DNA from 3 places in the Kluyvera sp. 1366 genome. Region 1 is predicted to be linked to each of the others. Evidence: predicted binding sites of a transcription regulator. Region 1 holds the regulator's gene; each other region holds the start of a gene.

Evidence for each region. The regulator PurR, encoded in region 1, represses purine synthesis genes. The targets are predictions, from matches to a motif close to CANGCAAACGTTTGCNTG.
Region 2: guaD (guanine deaminase) is a predicted target of PurR. The motif match lies at 2,451-2,468, and genes of this name have one in related genera.
Region 3: ACVLVH_RS21550 (NCS2 family permease) is a predicted target of PurR. The motif match lies at 1,036-1,053, and genes of this name have one in related genera.

Annotation. Positions count from the first base shown of each region.
Region 1 is NZ_JBTRDW010000006.1:43,217-48,451, reverse strand. Features, by position in the region: gene punC (purine nucleoside transporter PunC) at 95-1,297, opposite strand; gene punR (DNA-binding transcriptional activator PunR) at 1,408-2,319, shown strand; gene purR (HTH-type transcriptional repressor PurR) at 2,316-3,341, opposite strand; gene cydH (cytochrome bd-I oxidase subunit CydH) at 3,616-3,705, shown strand; gene ACVLVH_RS14340 (C40 family peptidase) at 3,762-4,553, opposite strand; gene ACVLVH_RS14335 (Grx4 family monothiol glutaredoxin) at 4,918-5,235, shown strand, end outside.
Region 2 is NZ_JBTRDW010000002.1:188,138-193,372, forward strand. Features, by position in the region: gene xdhA (xanthine dehydrogenase small subunit) at 1-971, opposite strand, end outside; gene guaD (guanine deaminase) at 968-2,296, opposite strand; gene ydfG (bifunctional NADP-dependent 3-hydroxy acid dehydrogenase/3-hydroxypropionate dehydrogenase YdfG) at 2,681-3,427, shown strand; gene ACVLVH_RS04410 (YnfA family protein) at 3,555-3,884, opposite strand; gene ACVLVH_RS04415 (DUF1283 family protein) at 4,015-4,350, shown strand; gene ACVLVH_RS04420 (DUF1161 domain-containing protein) at 4,403-4,699, shown strand; gene ACVLVH_RS04425 (MDR family MFS transporter) at 4,731-5,235, opposite strand, start outside.
Region 3 is NZ_JBTRDW010000011.1:103,686-108,920, forward strand. Features, by position in the region: gene soxR (redox-sensitive transcriptional activator SoxR) at 1-171, shown strand, start outside; gene ACVLVH_RS21545 (glutathione S-transferase family protein) at 215-880, shown strand; gene ACVLVH_RS21550 (NCS2 family permease) at 1,140-2,489, shown strand; gene ACVLVH_RS21555 (Na+/H+ antiporter) at 2,629-4,278, shown strand; gene ACVLVH_RS21560 (LysR family transcriptional regulator) at 4,350-5,235, opposite strand, start outside.

The DNA.
Region 1 (5,235 bases):
TGATTTAATACAGAATTACTGACCCACTGAGTATATGCTCACGTGGGTCAATATTCAACGGGTTATCGTTAGTTTGCTAACGAAAAGCGTTGGCTTAGAGATTATCTTCGCAGGGACGGGAATTGTGGGCAATATCACTTTGTGCGTTTGCCGATCGCTGGCAGACAAAGCCCACCCACGCCAGTACCACGGTGGCCACCATCACTAATGTGGTGTTGAACAGCGCCTGCTCAAGGCCGGCGGAGACCAGCAGGCTGGCGACAAAGCACAATCCTAACTGGAATAAATTCTGTAATCCTGCCGCTTTACCGGTGGCGTGCGGGAAGGGCGCTAATGCGCTGGCCACCACAATCGGATAGATCGCGCCATTGGCCAGCGCCATGCCGCAGAAGGGCATCAGCAGCACAAACAGCGGCGCTGAAGGCATCAGGGCGATGACAAACAGACTTAGGATGCTCAGACTGTACAGCACCAGCAACCACGGCAGCAGTTGCGCGCCCTGATAACGATTTAACAGCGTGCGGCAGCCAAAGCCGCCAATCAGAAACGCAATGGTCTGCGGAATATAGCTCAGGCCAATATCACCCGGCGTCAGGCCAGCTGCGGCGAGAATGAAAGGTGAGCCCGTCAGCCACGCGAAAAAGCTCGCCGAACATGCCGAATAGATTAAGACGTTACCGCTGTAGACGCGGGTACCCAGCAAAGTCAACCAGCCGGGTTGTTTGCCTGAGGCAACTTTCTCGCGCTTAGGCGAGGTTAATTGCAGCGTACCGATCAGCAACACTACGGCAACCAGCGTCAGCGTGATAAAGATGCTGCGCCAGTGGAAGTGGCCGATCAGCCAGGCGCCGAGCAGCGGTGCCAGCGCCGGCGACAGCGCAACCAGCGGCATAATCGTTGCAAACACTTTATTGGCTTTCGCTTTTGGATAGTGATCCACCACCAGCGCCTGCCAGCTTACGGCAGCCGCACACACGCCAATCGCCTGCATAAAACGCAGCGCCAGCATCAGGCGGACATCGGTCACCCACAGCATTCCCAGACAACCGAGGGCGAAGATGGCAAGGCCCGCCAGCAAAATCGGCTTACGTCCATAACGATCTGATAGCGGTCCCCAAAATACCTGGGCACAGGCAAAACCGCCGAGAAACAGACTCAGGCTGGCGCTGATGGTGCCGGGTGCGCTAGCAAAATCACGCTGCATATCGCCAAAGGCGGGCAAATACATATCCGTGGCAAGAAAGCCGAGCATGCTGAGCACGGCGAGATAAGGCATAAATGCTTTAGATGACAACATGTTGATTCTCTTTTGGGCAGGGTGAACGCCGGGGAGTGTAAAAGGATGCGGCGCGCTTTGTGAAACGCTAATATTTGCATGGTGCTGTTAAAATTTTTGAAGGCAAATTTATGTGGTCAGAATATGCGCTTGAAGTGGTGGATGCAGTAGCGCGCACCGGCAGTTTTAGCGCGGCAGCGCAGGAACTGCATCGCGTGCCCTCTGCCGTCAGTTATACTGTGCGCCAGCTGGAAACCTGGCTGGCGGTGCCGCTGTTTGAGCGCCAGCATCGGGAAGTGGTGATGACAGCGGCGGGCGAGCATTTTGTGCGGGAAGGCCGATCTGTTATCAAAAAAATGCTGGCCACTCGCCGACAGTGTCAGCAACTGGCAAATGGCTGGCGCGGCGAGTTGAGCATCGCGGTTGACTGCATTGTAAAACCGCAGCGCACGCGACAGTTAGTGAAGGACTTCTATCGCCATTTTCCCGATATGGAGCTGATTATCAGCTACGAAGTGTTCAACGGCGTGTGGGATGCGTTGGCTGATGGTCGGGTGGATGTGGCGATTGGCGCAACCCAGGCCATTCCGGTGGGCGGACGTTTTGCCTTTCAGGATATGGGCGCGCTGAACTGGCGTTGTGTGGTGAGCCCTGATCATCCGCTGGTTAACAGCAAGGAGCTGGATGATGAAACCTTGCGGGCGTGGCCATCGCTGGTGCTGGAAGATACCTCGCGTGCGTTACCGCGCCGTATGACATGGACGCTGGATAATCAGCGGCGGTTGGTGGTGCCAGAGTGGGAAACCGGGATGGATTGTTTGCTGGCAGGATTGTGCGTCGGCATGGTGCCTGGCCATTTGGCGCGTCCACTGCTGGACAGCCAAAAACTGGTCGAGCTGGCGCTACCGCAGGCGTTTCCGGACAGTCCGTGCTGCGTTAGCTGGTCAGAACAGCGCGCGTCACCGGCGCTGGCGTGGTTACTGGCTTATCTCGGGGATGCGGAAACGCTGAACCACGAATGGCTCAGCGAAGTGTCGGCTTAGCGGCGGTAGTCGCGGAACGGACCGTACGCCACCGAACGACGTTCAATCAGCGTTGGCTGGACTTCGATAGTTTGCGGATCTTCGCGCTTGCTGGTGATGCGATCCAGCAGCATTTCCAGCGCTTTTTCGCCCAGTTCAGCTTTCGGCTGGTGCACGGTGGTGAGCGCTGGTGTGAAATAGCGCGCGTTGCGCACGTTATCGTAGCCAATCACCGAGATATCCTGCGGTACGCGCAAACCCATCTCATCAGCAGCGCAAATCGCGCCCATCGCCATGATATCGCCACCGCAGAACACCGCGGTTGGACGCTGTTTCTGATTTAAGATCTGTTGCATCGCCTGATAGCCCGATTCAGGCTCAAAGTCGCCCTGAACCACCCACTCCGGACGCACTGTAATGCCCGCTTCGTTCATTGCCTGCAGGAAGCCAGCATGACGTCCACCGCCGGTGTTGCGCTCCATTTGGCCAGGAATGGCACCGATATCGCGATGGCCACGTTCAATCAGATAACGCCCGGCAAGATAGCCGCCCTGAAATGCATTGTCCTGCACGGTATCGGTGAAATCACCGCGTGACGCGCCCCAATCCATCACCACCATGGGGATATTGCGGTTCTCTTCCAGCATCTGCAGCAAATCGTCTGGATATTCCGAACACATCACCAGCAAGCCGTCGACGCGCTTTTGCGCCATCATCGACAGGTAAGCGCGCTGCTTTTGCAGATCGTTGTGAGCATTGCCGAGAATCAGCGTATAGCCGCGTTCGAAGCAGCGGTTCTCCACCGCTTCGATAATTTCAGCGAAGTAGGGCGCTTCGCTGGAGGTCGCCAGCAGACCCAAGGTTTTGGTGTGATTGACTTTAAGACTACGCGCCACGGCACTTGGCGAGTAATGTAATTCTTTGATCGCTTCCCATACGGCGTTACGCGTCTCTTCCGCAACGAAACGCGTTTTGTTGATGACATGCGAAACCGTGGTGGTTGAGACACCCGCGCGTTTTGCGACATCTTTAATTGTTGCCATGAAAATGGTGCTCCTGGGCTTATCGCAACTTACTGATAAGTATATTGTTAAACGTTTGCGTCTGCTAATGCTTTTACAGCCCAAAAAAGCGGGCAAAACGGTATGTTCTAGCAGGCGAAATCACTTCATCACGCTGTAAATACAGCCTGCGCAAAATCTGTTGCGCAACGAAAGGCGGCGATTCTAGCAAGCTGGCGCGGATAACACGAGATTTTTGCCTATTGCTATGCGAAAATCGTCTTAACCCTAATAATTGTGTGACTAAGGAGTTGTGATGAATACCGACCTGAAGCTGGCGCTAATGACCACTGTTGGCGCACTGTTGATGATTATCGCCTTCAGCTTTACCGCGATCATGCATTAACAAAAAAGCCGGAGCTGACAACAGCATCCGGCTTTTTTATGTCTGTTGCGCAACAGCTAGCGAATGGTTTTTGGCGTCATCATACGACGCGCGCCCACATAGTGTTTCTGCCAGTAATCCTCACCCAATGCGCTAATCTGAATATCTTTGCCGGTACGCGGCGACTGAATGAATTTGCCATTGCCAAGATAAACGCCCACATGGTCGGCGGTACCGCGATTGTTGATGCGGAAGAACACCAGATCGCCTTTCTCCAGCATTTCACGCTTAATCGGTGCCGCATCACGCAGGTGATACATCTCATTGGCGGTGCGTGGCAGTTTGAATTTCACCAGATCTTTATAGGCGTACCACACCAGGCCGCTGCAATCGAAACCGGTGTGTGGCGAAGCGCCGCCCCACTGATAAGGTTTGCCGAGTTGACCCATTAATTTGGTCATCGCCGTTTCACGCGCTTTTTGATAACGCTGACGGTGCGCTTTACTCATTTTGATGCCGGTCAGCGCTAAGGCTTCATCATTGACGGCGATCTCTGGCGTTTTCTTCGCTAAACGTTGATGACCGTATTTCTTAGCAGAAAGTTTTAACGGGGATTTTTTGCTGGTGGTTTTGTGCAGCGCGGTTTCTGTTTTGCTCTGTTTTTTGAGTTTGAATTTTTGAACAGCAGTCAGGCGCGATTTTTTGGTGGTGGTCTTCACCGGACGTCGTTTGCGGCGCTCGTCTTCACGTGCGCTCTTTTTCTCTGCTTTAAGCGAACTGGCGTTAACGGGCGCATGCGGAGATGCAGCGGCCACATTAAAGAACAGTTGGGCTAAAGCCAGTATGAAAAGCGTAATTAGTAGACGCATAATCCGGTTACAGGTTAAGCAGGCTGAATCAAAGCAGACTGCGGAAAAGTGAGAGAAATCTGATCAAGTGACCAGCGCCGAGGCAATTCTAATCCACTTTTTTTACAAAAGGTAAGGCCTTTTTCTATTAATATGTTACCAGATTGATTCTGTAGCAAAAATGAGCGATTTCAGCTGGTTAACACAGCGAAATTATTGCTAATTATTAATTTATTAATGCCAATTAATGATATGAAAATGTTATTTGTCATGCGTTAACTTAACAAACATGGCGATTAGCCAGTGCAAACGCAAAATCCCGTTTTCAGTCCGGGAGCGAAATCGCTACAATAAACAAACACGAAGTAGAAGATTAAGGAAGGCAATAATGAGTACTGTTGAAAAAATTCAGCGTCAGATCGCAGAAAACCCGATTCTGCTGTACATGAAAGGTTCGCCAAAGCTGCCAAGCTGTGGTTTTTCGGCGCAAGCCGTGCAGGCGCTTTCTGCGTGTGGCGAGCGTTTCGCTTACGTGGATATTCTGCAGAACCCGGATATTCGCGCTGAAATGCCGAAATACGCTAACTGGCCAACCTTCCCGCAGCTGTGGGTCGACGGTGAACTGGTCGGCGGCTGCGACATCATCGTTGAGATGTTCCAGCGCGGTGAACTTCAGCCACTGCTGAAAGAGACCGCTGAGAAG
Region 2 (5,235 bases), on a different contig from region 1:
CCCTGCTGCAAAACCAGATGCGCATTTAAAGCCAGCAGCATCGGCGCGCAATCACCAATCGGCGATGCGTTACTAATGTTGCCGCCGAGCGTGCCCTGATTACGAATTTGCAATGAGGCAAAACGCTCCAACATGCTGCTAAACGCCGGAATGTGCTGCGCTAAAAACTGATAGCAATGCTGCAATGAGGCGGCAGCACCGAGATAAAGATGCGTTTCATCTTCGTGGCAGACCTTCAACTCATCAATCTGCTCCAGCGCGATCAGCAGCGGCAAGCGCTGATATTGCTGAGTGATTTGCAGTGTCAGATCGGTACCGCCAGCCACCAGACGGGCTTCAGGATATTGCTGATAGAGCTCGGCGAGTTGCGCTACTGTTTTCGGCAGATAGCAGCGGCTGCCCGCAGCTTCGATGATCTGTACTTCATTGTTGCTGAGCGCCTGTAAACGCTGTACTAGCGCGGGTGCATTGGCGCTGAAGGCATCTGCATCAGGTTGTTCACACGCCTGCTGCGCCGCATCCATGATCGGACGATAGCCGGTGCAACGACATAAATTACCCGCCAGCGCCTGTTCTGCCTGATGACGATCCCAGCCAGCGCTGTTTTTCTGCAGAGTAAACAGCGACATCACGAAACCCGGCGTGCAGTAGCCGCATTGCGAGCCGTGGCAATCCACCATCGCTTGCTGCACGCTGTGCAGTTCGCGGCCCTGCTTGAGATCTTCCACGGTAATCAATTGCTTGCCTTGCAGGCTGCTGACCAGCGTCAAACAGCTGTTCACCGCCTGATACTGCATCTGCCCATCGACGACTTTACCGAGCGTGACGGTGCAGGCACCGCAATCGCCAGACGCGCAGCCCTCTTTGGTACCGCGACGCTGCTGCTGGCCGCGCAGGTAGTTAAGCACGGTGAGATTGGGATCAAGCTCGCATTCGGTGATTAAACGATCGTTGAGTAAGAACTGGATCATGCGATTTGCTCCTCACTTTCGCGCTGCCAAACCGGTTTGCCGCTCACCCAGGTTTGCGCGATGTTGCGGTCGTCGCCAAGCGTCATCATTACAAACAGCCGCTCCCAGATATCTTTGCTATTGGCATTGCGCAGCTTCTGCAGCGGCGACACCGCCGCATCAAGCACCACGAAATCGGCCTCTTTGCCGGGATTAAAGTTGCCGATAACGTCGTCCAGATCGAGCGCGTGCGCGCCGCCTAAAGTGGCGTGATAGAACGCTTCGCAGGCGCTGAGTTTGTACTGCTGTAGCTGGCCAACTTTGTAGGCTTCGCCCAGCGTTTGCAGCAGATTAAAAGTGGTGCCTGCGCCAACGTCGGTGCCAATGCCCATGCGCACGCCCTGCTGCCAGCAGCGTTTGATATTGAATAATCCGCTGCCGAGGAACAGGTTTGAGGTCGGGCAGAAGGCAATTGATGAATCGGTGTCATGCAGGCATTGCCACTCTTGATCTTCCAGATGCAGGCAGTGCGCGAACACGCTGCGTTTGCCGGTAAGTTGGTGATGATGATAAACATCAAGATAGCCTGCGCGCTCCGGGAATAGCGCTTTTACCCAGGCGATCTCCTGCGGATTTTCACTTAGGTGCGTGTGCATCCAGACATCAGGAAACTCCTCGCGCAGCTGACGCACTTTATCCAGCAATTCCGGCGACGAGGTCGGTGCAAAGCGCGGGGTGAGCGCATAGCTCAGGCGACCGCGCTGATGCCAGCGCTCAATCAGTTCACGCGTATGCTGATAACTCTCTTCCGGCGTTTCGGTCAGGTATTCAGGCGCGTTGCGATCCATCATCACTTTGCCAGCGATCAGCCGCATATCCAGCTGCTGCGCGGCGCTGAACAGCGAGTCGACCGACTGCTTATGCACGGTGCCGAACACCAGCGCGGTGGTGGTGCCGTTCGACAGCAGCTGGTGCAGGAAGAACGCCGACATTTTTGCCGCGTGATCGGGACAGTGATATTGGCTCTCCACCGGGAAGGTATATTGGTTGAGCCACTCCAGCAGCTGTTCGCCAAAGGCGCCGATCATCTCGGTTTGCGGATAATGAATATGGGTATCGATAAAGCCGGGCACGATCAGTTTGCCACGCAGATCGGTGACGCGCGTGGGATCAACGCGCCCTTCCGCGATTTGCCAGCTTTCAAGGCTGACCACTTTGCCGTCACGCAGCGTTAATAAGCCATCTTCGAGATAGCGCGCATTGGCAGCGATGTCGTCTGGCTGCGCGGCCAGTGCGGTGAAATCAAAGAAGCTGGCGCGCAGCAGCGTTTCGGGTGCGTAAGGCATAATGGTTCCTTGGTGCTTTTTTATGAGTGCAGGTGATTGCCTTAAAGATAGTTTGCAAAGCGCATGCCAATGCAAAGAACAAAAAATATTGTTTACTTTCAATATAATAGGTTGTTTTGATGCGTTTTTGTGTCAAGCTTGACGAGCAAACGTATGCGCAACCGGTTGCCTGCTATCGCAAACGGTTGCTATTTAACATTGCGGCGAGTTTTACTGCGTATGGCGTGATTATCGCCTGTTGGGATGCGTCTTTGTGGTGCGCCATTGCACTCGTAATGTGCAGGAAAAATCCTGCAACACGCTGCTTTGGGTTTTCATGAGCATGGGTTCGAGGTTAATGCTAAGGTGTGGCTGATAACCTGAAATCGTATAAGGAACAGTAAGATGATTATTTTTGTTACTGGCGCAACTGCTGGTTTTGGTCAAAGTATCACCCGCCGCTTCATTGCTACAGGTCACAAAGTGATCGCCAGCGGACGTCGCGCTGAGCGTTTAAAAGAGCTGAAAGATGAGCTGGGCGACAATCTGTACACCGTTCAGCTGGACGTGCGTAATCGTGCCGCCATCGATGAAGCGATCGCCTCCCTGCCCGCTGAATGGCGCAATATTGATGTGCTGGTTAATAATGCTGGCCTGGCGTTAGGTGTGGAACCGGCGCACAAAGCCAATATCGAAGACTGGGAAAATATGATCGACACCAACAATAAAGGTTTGGTGTACATGACGCGTGCGGTGCTGCCGGCAATGGTTGAGCGCAATGTTGGTCATATCGTGAATATCGGTTCGATTGCCGGCAGCTGGCCTTACTTGGGTGGCAACGTGTATGGCGCGACCAAAGCGTTCGTGCGCCAGTTCAGCCTGAATCTGCGTACCGACCTGCACGGCACCGCGCTGCGCGTGACCGATATCGAGCCAGGTTTGGTGGGCGGCACCGAGTTCTCAAACGTGCGCTTCAAGGGCGATGACGATAAAGCGGGCCAGGTTTATGAAGGCACCACCGCGCTGACGGCGGAAGATGTCACCGAAGCGGTGTATTGGGTGACGACGCTGCCGAAGCACGTCAACATCAATACGCTGGAGATTATGCCGGTGACGCAAACCACCGCGGGACTGAAGGTGCATAAAGGTTAATCGCGGTTACACGCTGTTTGATCGAAATATCCGGGGCGACCATCCTGTGAGGCGCTCCGGCGGCTTTCGCCGCGACGACCTCATCGGGATGTTTCCCCCTGATATCGCACGCCGGTGTGGCCGATGATTACGCGCGGCCCCAACCGGTCACGATAATCAACATGCCGCTCAAGGCGACCAGCGCACCGACCCAATCCCACGTACTCAGTTTTACGCCATCCACCACGCGCAGCCAGATTAGCGCCGTCAGCACGTATACGCCGCCATAGGCCGCATAAACGCGCCCGCTCGCGGCGGGATGCAACGTTAACAACCAGACAAACAGCGTAAGACTTGCCGCGGCCGGCACCAGCAGCCACGCCGTCATGCCTTTCTTCAACCACAGCCACGGCAGGAAACAGCCAACAATTTCCGCTATCGCAGTGATAAAAAACAGCAAGGCGGTTTTAACCAGCATAGAAAATCTCTCGCTAAGCTAAACAAAGCGCTCACCGCTGGTGAGCAAAGAAGCAGCGATGATATACTAGCGCCCATGGTTGTTACAGCCGCGATCCCGGCTGTGCTGGTGTTAACTGAAGGAAATGACGATGAAAAAACTGTTTTCCGCCCTGCTGGCTACCGTGGTGACGTCGAGCCTGTTAATGGCTGCGCCCATCGCTGCGGCCAAAACCGATCGCCTGATTATTGAAGATGGCAGCAGCGCCTCCAGTAATGAAGCCGCGCGCCAGAGCAAAGAGCAGTGGAACGATACCAAAAACCTGCGTAATAAGGTCAATACGCGCGTTGAGAAAGAGTTCGATAAAGCGGACAAAGCCTTTGATACCCGCGACTCCTGCGAAAAGAGCTACAACGTTAACGCCTATTGGGAACCGAATACGCTGCGCTGCCTCGACCGCCGCACCGGACGTCCAATTGCACCTTAATCGTTTATCACTGCTATAGTTTTGACAGGATTTCTGACCAAAGGAGTGAATGATGAAAAAACGTAATGCAGTTCTGCTGATGGCGATGTTGTCGCTGCCGGTATTGGCGCAAGCTTCTTGTGAAAGCGTCAAAGCGGACATCAGCAAAAAAATCATTAACAACGGCGTCGCCGAATCGGATTTCACGCTGGATATCGTGGCCAATGATCAAGCCGATCAGGTCGGCGGCCAGGTTGTGGGTCATTGTGAGAACGACACACAGAAAATCGTCTACAAGAAAAATGGCCGTGATGGTGACAGCACTGTGCCAGACAGCGCGGGCAGCTCTCAGGACACGCCAGCGCAGTAAACTTTCGGGCGGCTCTCTGGCCGCCCTGCTTTTACTCCACTTCCGGCCTTTGCCGCGGCATTATCCACGCCACCCACAACGTTAGCAGCGCAATCAGCAACGACACTACAAACACCCAATGTAAAGAACTGGCGATTTGTCCGGTCCAGTCATGCAATGTCGCCTCCGACAGCGCCTGACGGCTTTCAGGCGACATGATTTTCTGCATCGGATCGTCGGCCTGCGGCAGACGCAGCGACAAATTGAGGTTCAGCACCGCGCCCAATAACGCGGTACCAATCGCCGACCCGATCATGCGGCTGAACATGATTGAGGCGGTGCAAATGCCGCGAATATCGTAATGCGCATGGTTCTGTACCGATACCAGAAACGTGGTGCTGGTCATGCCCATGCCGGTGCCAATCACAAAGGCGGTGAATCCGGCCTGCACGATTGAGCTGTCGCTGTGCAGTAGCAGCAGCAACGCGCTGCCCGCAATCAGCAGCAGCGCGCCCAACTGCGCGGTGAAGCGATAGGAGGTGATAAGCATCAACCTA
Region 3 (5,235 bases), on a different contig from region 1:
GATAAACGCATCGAAACCCTCACGCGCTTGCGTAACGATCTTGATGGTTGCATTGGCTGCGGCTGTTTATCGATGCGCGATTGCCCGCTGCGCAATCCCGGTGACCGGTTGGGCGAGCAAGGTTCGGGCGCGGTGTTACTCGATCCGGAACAGGACGAGCAAAAACGCTGATCGACTATACTTGGCGGAACACTTTTACCGGCAAGGAAACCGTATGATCACCGTTCACCATCTGGAAAACTCCCGTTCGCATCGCGTGTTATGGCTACTGGAAGAGCTCGCGGTGCCTTACCAAATCAAACGCTATCAGCGTGAAAACAGCCTGCTGGCACCCGATTCCCTAAAGAAAGTGCATCCGCTGGGCAAATCCCCGGTGATCACCGACGGTAATCGCGTGATTGCCGAATCAGGCGCAATTCTCGAATACCTGCAACTGAAGTACGACAGTGAGCATCAGCTGACGTTGAGTCATGAAGATGAGCAGATTCAGGCTCGTTACTGGCTGCATTACGCTGAAGGTTCGCTGATGCCATTACTGGTAATGAAACTGGTGTTTGCGCAGTTTGGCAAAAAGCCGGTGCCGTGGCTGCTGCGCCCGGCCGGCATCGCCCTGAGCAAAGGGATTCAGAAAGCCTGGCTGAATAAACAGCTGGCTCTACATGGTCGGGTAATTGAAGAGCATCTCACGCAGCATGCGTTTTTTGCCGGTTCACGTTTTAGCATCGCCGATGTGCAGATGAGCTTCCCGCTGCTGGCGCTGCAACTGCGTGGTTCCCTACGCGATACGCCCGCCACCGCCCGCTGGCTGGAAACCATGCAGCAGCGCGCGGCCTGGCAACGGGCGATCCAGCAGGGCGGCGCGATTGAGTTAAGCCGCTGAGTTCAGCCAGGCCGCCATAATTGGCGGCCTGGCGGGGTGAGTTGCCTGGATTTATCCTGCAATACCCGTGATTAAGAGTTGAAAACCCCAGGGCAAACGCCAGATAATCGTTTGCCTTTTTTCCGCGTCCCCCTTTACGGCCTGGAATACGCGGCGACGTAAACGTTTGCCTGGATTTTCATCATGAAAAACCGCCATCAGGGAACGGCAAACGTGCGCCGCGCGGCGACTCACATCACAAAAAAATTGAGGAAGAATTATGTCTGGCGAATCGCGCCCGGCCAGTGGAAAACTGGACGCCTGGTTCAATATCTCTGCACGCGGCAGCAGCGTGCGTCAGGAAGTATTGGCGGGTCTGACAACGTTTCTGGCGATGGTGTACTCCGTCATCGTGGTGCCCGGCATGCTGGGCAAAGCGGGCTTCTCGCCAACGGCGGTGTTCGTCGCTACCTGTCTGGTCGCCAGTTTTGGATCGATCATCATGGGTTTGTGGGCCAATCTGCCGATGGCGATTGGTTGCGCCATCTCGCTGACCGCCTTCACCGCGTTCAGCCTGGTGCTCGGCCAGCACATTAGCGTGCCGGTGGCGCTTGGTGCGGTGTTCCTGATGGGCTTGCTGTTCACGCTGATTTCGGTCACCGGCATCCGCGCATGGATACTGCGCAACTTACCAATGGGCGTGGCGCATGGCACCGGCGTAGGTATCGGCTTGTTCCTGCTGCTGATCGCCGCTGACGGCATTGGTTTGGTGGTGAAAAATCCGGCTCCGGGCTTGCCGGTGGCGTTGGGTCAATTCGCTTCGTTCCCGGTGATCATGTCGCTGGTGGGACTGGCGGCGATTTTTGGTCTGGAAAAACGCCGCGTGCCGGGCGGCATTCTGCTGACCATCATCGCCATCTCGATTCTCGGCCTGATTTTCGATCCGGCGGTGACCTATCAAGGTCTGTTTGCCATGCCGAGCCTGAAGGATGCTAACGGGCAATCAGCGATGTTTAGCCTCGATATCATGGGTGCGCTGCAACCGGTGGTGTTGCCAAGCGTGCTGGCGCTGGTGATGACCGCCGTCTTTGATGCCACCGGTACCATCCGCGCGGTCGCGGGGCAGGCGAATCTGCTGGATAAAGAGGGGCAGATCATCAACGGCGGTCGTGCGTTAACCACCGATTCCGTCAGCAGCCTGTTCGCCGGCTTGGTCGGCGCTTCGCCAGCTGCGGTCTATATCGAATCGGCGGCGGGCACGGCGGCGGGTGGTAAAACCGGTCTGACGGCGATTGTGGTGGGTTTGCTGTTTCTGGTGATCCTGTTTATGTCGCCGCTGGCCTATCTGGTTCCGGCTTACGCGACCGCGCCGGCGCTGATGTACGTTGGCTTGCTGATGCTGAGTAACGTGGCAAAAATCGACTTCAACGATTTTGTTGATGCGATGTCCGGCTTGCTGACCGCCGTGTTCATCGTGCTGACCTGCAACATCGTCACCGGCATCATGCTCGGCTTCGCTTCACTGGTGATTGGACGCCTGTTTGCCGGTGAGTGGCGCAAGCTGAACGTGGGCACCGTGGTGATTGCTGTCGCGCTGGTCGCGTTCTATGCCGGTGGCTGGGCCATCTGACCTGAAAGTTGAATAATTCCAGGATTATTCGCTTTCTGCATCACGCCGCACATCGGGTTGCTCCGCTGTGCGGCGTTTTGTTTTACACTTTCCCACGCAACAACATCGCTTTAATGAAATTGATTCGCCTAAGGAAAGCATGGAAATCTTCTTTACTATTCTCATCATGACGCTGGTGGTTTCACTCTCCAGCGTGGCGGCACGTATTCTGCCGTTTCAAATTCCCCTGCCGCTGGTGCAAATTGCCGCCGGTGCACTGCTCGCATTTCCCGTCTTCGGCCTGCATGTCGATTTTGATCCGGAACTGTTCCTCGTGCTGTTCATTCCGCCGCTGCTGTTTGCGGATGGCTGGAAAACGCCGATAAACGAGTTCCTGCATCACGGTCGCGAAATCATGGGGCTGGCGCTGGTTCTGGTGCTGATCACGGTGGTCGGGATTGGCTACCTGATTTACTGGCTGGTGCCAGGGATTCCGCTGATTCCCGCCTTCGCGCTGGCGGCGGTGCTTTCGCCAACCGATGCCGTGGCGCTGTCCGGCATTGTCGGTGAAGGACGCATCCCGAAAAAAATTATGTCGATTGTGCAGGGCGAAGCCCTGATGAACGACGCGTCGGGCCTGGTATCGCTGAAGTTTGCCGTCGCGGTGGCGATGGGCACCATGGTGTTTACGTGGGGCGGCGCCAGCGTTGAGTTTCTCAAAGTGGCGGTCGGCGGTTTGGTCGCTGGTGTGGCGATATGCTGGCTGTATGGCCGCTCGCTGCGTCTGCTGAGCCGCTGGAGCGGGGATGACCCGGCAACACAGACCGTGCTGCTGCTGCTGTTACCGTTCGCCTCGTACCTGATTGCGGAACACCTTGGCGTATCGGGCATTCTCGCCGCCGTCGCCGCCGGTATGACCATTACGCGTTCCGGCATTATCCGCCAGGCACCGCTGGCGATGCGTCTGCGCGCGAACAGCGTTTGGCAGATGCTGGAGTTCGTGTTCAACGGCATGGTGTTCCTGATGCTCGGCCTGCAGCTGCCCGACATCCTTTCCACCTCGATTGCGCAGGCGCAAGCCGATCCTAACGTGGAACTGTGGATGCTGTTTACCGACGTTCTGTTGGTGTACGCCGCGCTGATGGTGGTGCGTTTCGGTTGGTTGTGGATCATGAAGCGCACCAGCATGCGTCTGCTGAAGAAGAAGCCGCTGGAGTTTACCAACTACTCACTGCGTGAATTGCTGATTGCTTCTTTTGCCGGCGTGCGCGGTGCCATTACCTTGGCCGGTGTGCTGTCGATTCCGCTGTTCCTGAGCAACGGCGATCCGTTCCCGGCGCGCTATGAGTTGGTTTTCATCGCTACCGGCGTGATTCTGGTGTCGCTGCTGGTTGGCGTGGTGCTGCTGCCGATTCTGCTGCGCGATGTAGAAAGCATCGATAAGGTCGGCCATCGTCGTGAGATTCAGTTTGCGCGTGCCGCGATGGCGGGTGTGGCGATTGAGAGCCTGCATAAAATGGAGCAGCGTCTTGAGAGCGACACCGAAGAGAACATCGATCCTGAGCTGCTGAAAGAGGTCAGCCTGCGCGTGATTGGTAACCTGCGTCGTCGTGCGGAGGGGAAAAACGATATTGAGCAGGCGCTATTTGCCGAAAATCTCGAGCGTCGTTTCCGCCTCAATGCGCTGCGCGCCGAGCGCGCCGAGGTCTATCATCTGCGCGCCACGCAGGAGATCTCCAACGAGACAATGCAGAAACTGCTGCACGATCTTGATCTGCTGGAAGCGTTGCTGATTGAGAAAGAGGAATAGCAGTAAGCCATATTGTTCATCGGTAGCGGCGCAAAACATTGCGCCGCTACGCTAATGTGCTGCGGTTGTTTTTACACCGACAGCCGCGGCGCACTATCCGGCCAGTGTTCACGGCAACATTCAATCCACGCCTCGGCGCTGCGCGACAGATAACTGCCTTCCCGCCAAATCAACCCCAAACTCCACTGCAGCTCCGATTCCAGTGGCAGCCACAGCAGCGACTGCTTATCCAGCCGCTGACAAATGGGCTCCGGCAGAATCGCCAGTCCCATGCCCGCCTGCACCATCGCGGCGAGAAAATCCCACTGCGCGCTGCGCAGCGCAATAGTTGGCGTCAGGTTCTGGCGTTGAAACGCTTTACGAATCTGGCGATTCAAGGCGAACTCTTCATTGAGGATCAGCAGCGGATGTTCGGCTAAATCTGCCAAACCGACTTTACGGTGATCGCGCCATTGTTCACTGCGCGGCAGCAGCACGCACAGCGGATGGTGCATCAGCTCCAGCGTATTGAGCGGCAGTTCGGATTCGATCGGCAGTGCGGTAAGGGCGATATCCAGCGCGCCACTCAGCACCGCTTGCTGCGCCGTCAGTCCGCCGAACTCGGATATTTTCAGCTGTACGCCGGGATAACGGCGGCGAAAGGCGGAGATCGATCCGGCCATCTGCATGCCGACCATCGGCGGAATACCCAGCCGCAGCTCGCCGGTTTTCAGCTGGTTGATATCGCCCAACTGCGCTTCAAGCTGGTGGAACTCTTGCAGAATCACCAGTCCGCGCTGGTAAACCGCCTGACCGCTATCCGTTAAATGCAGTTTGCGGCCCTCGCGCAGCAGTAAGGTGCAGCCGAGCTCCTCTTCCAGCTGGCGCAGCATTTTGCTGATGGTCGGCTGCGTCACGAACAGCTTCTCAGCGGCGCGGGTGAAGCTCTGCTGGCGCACCACCTCAGTGAAGTAGCGC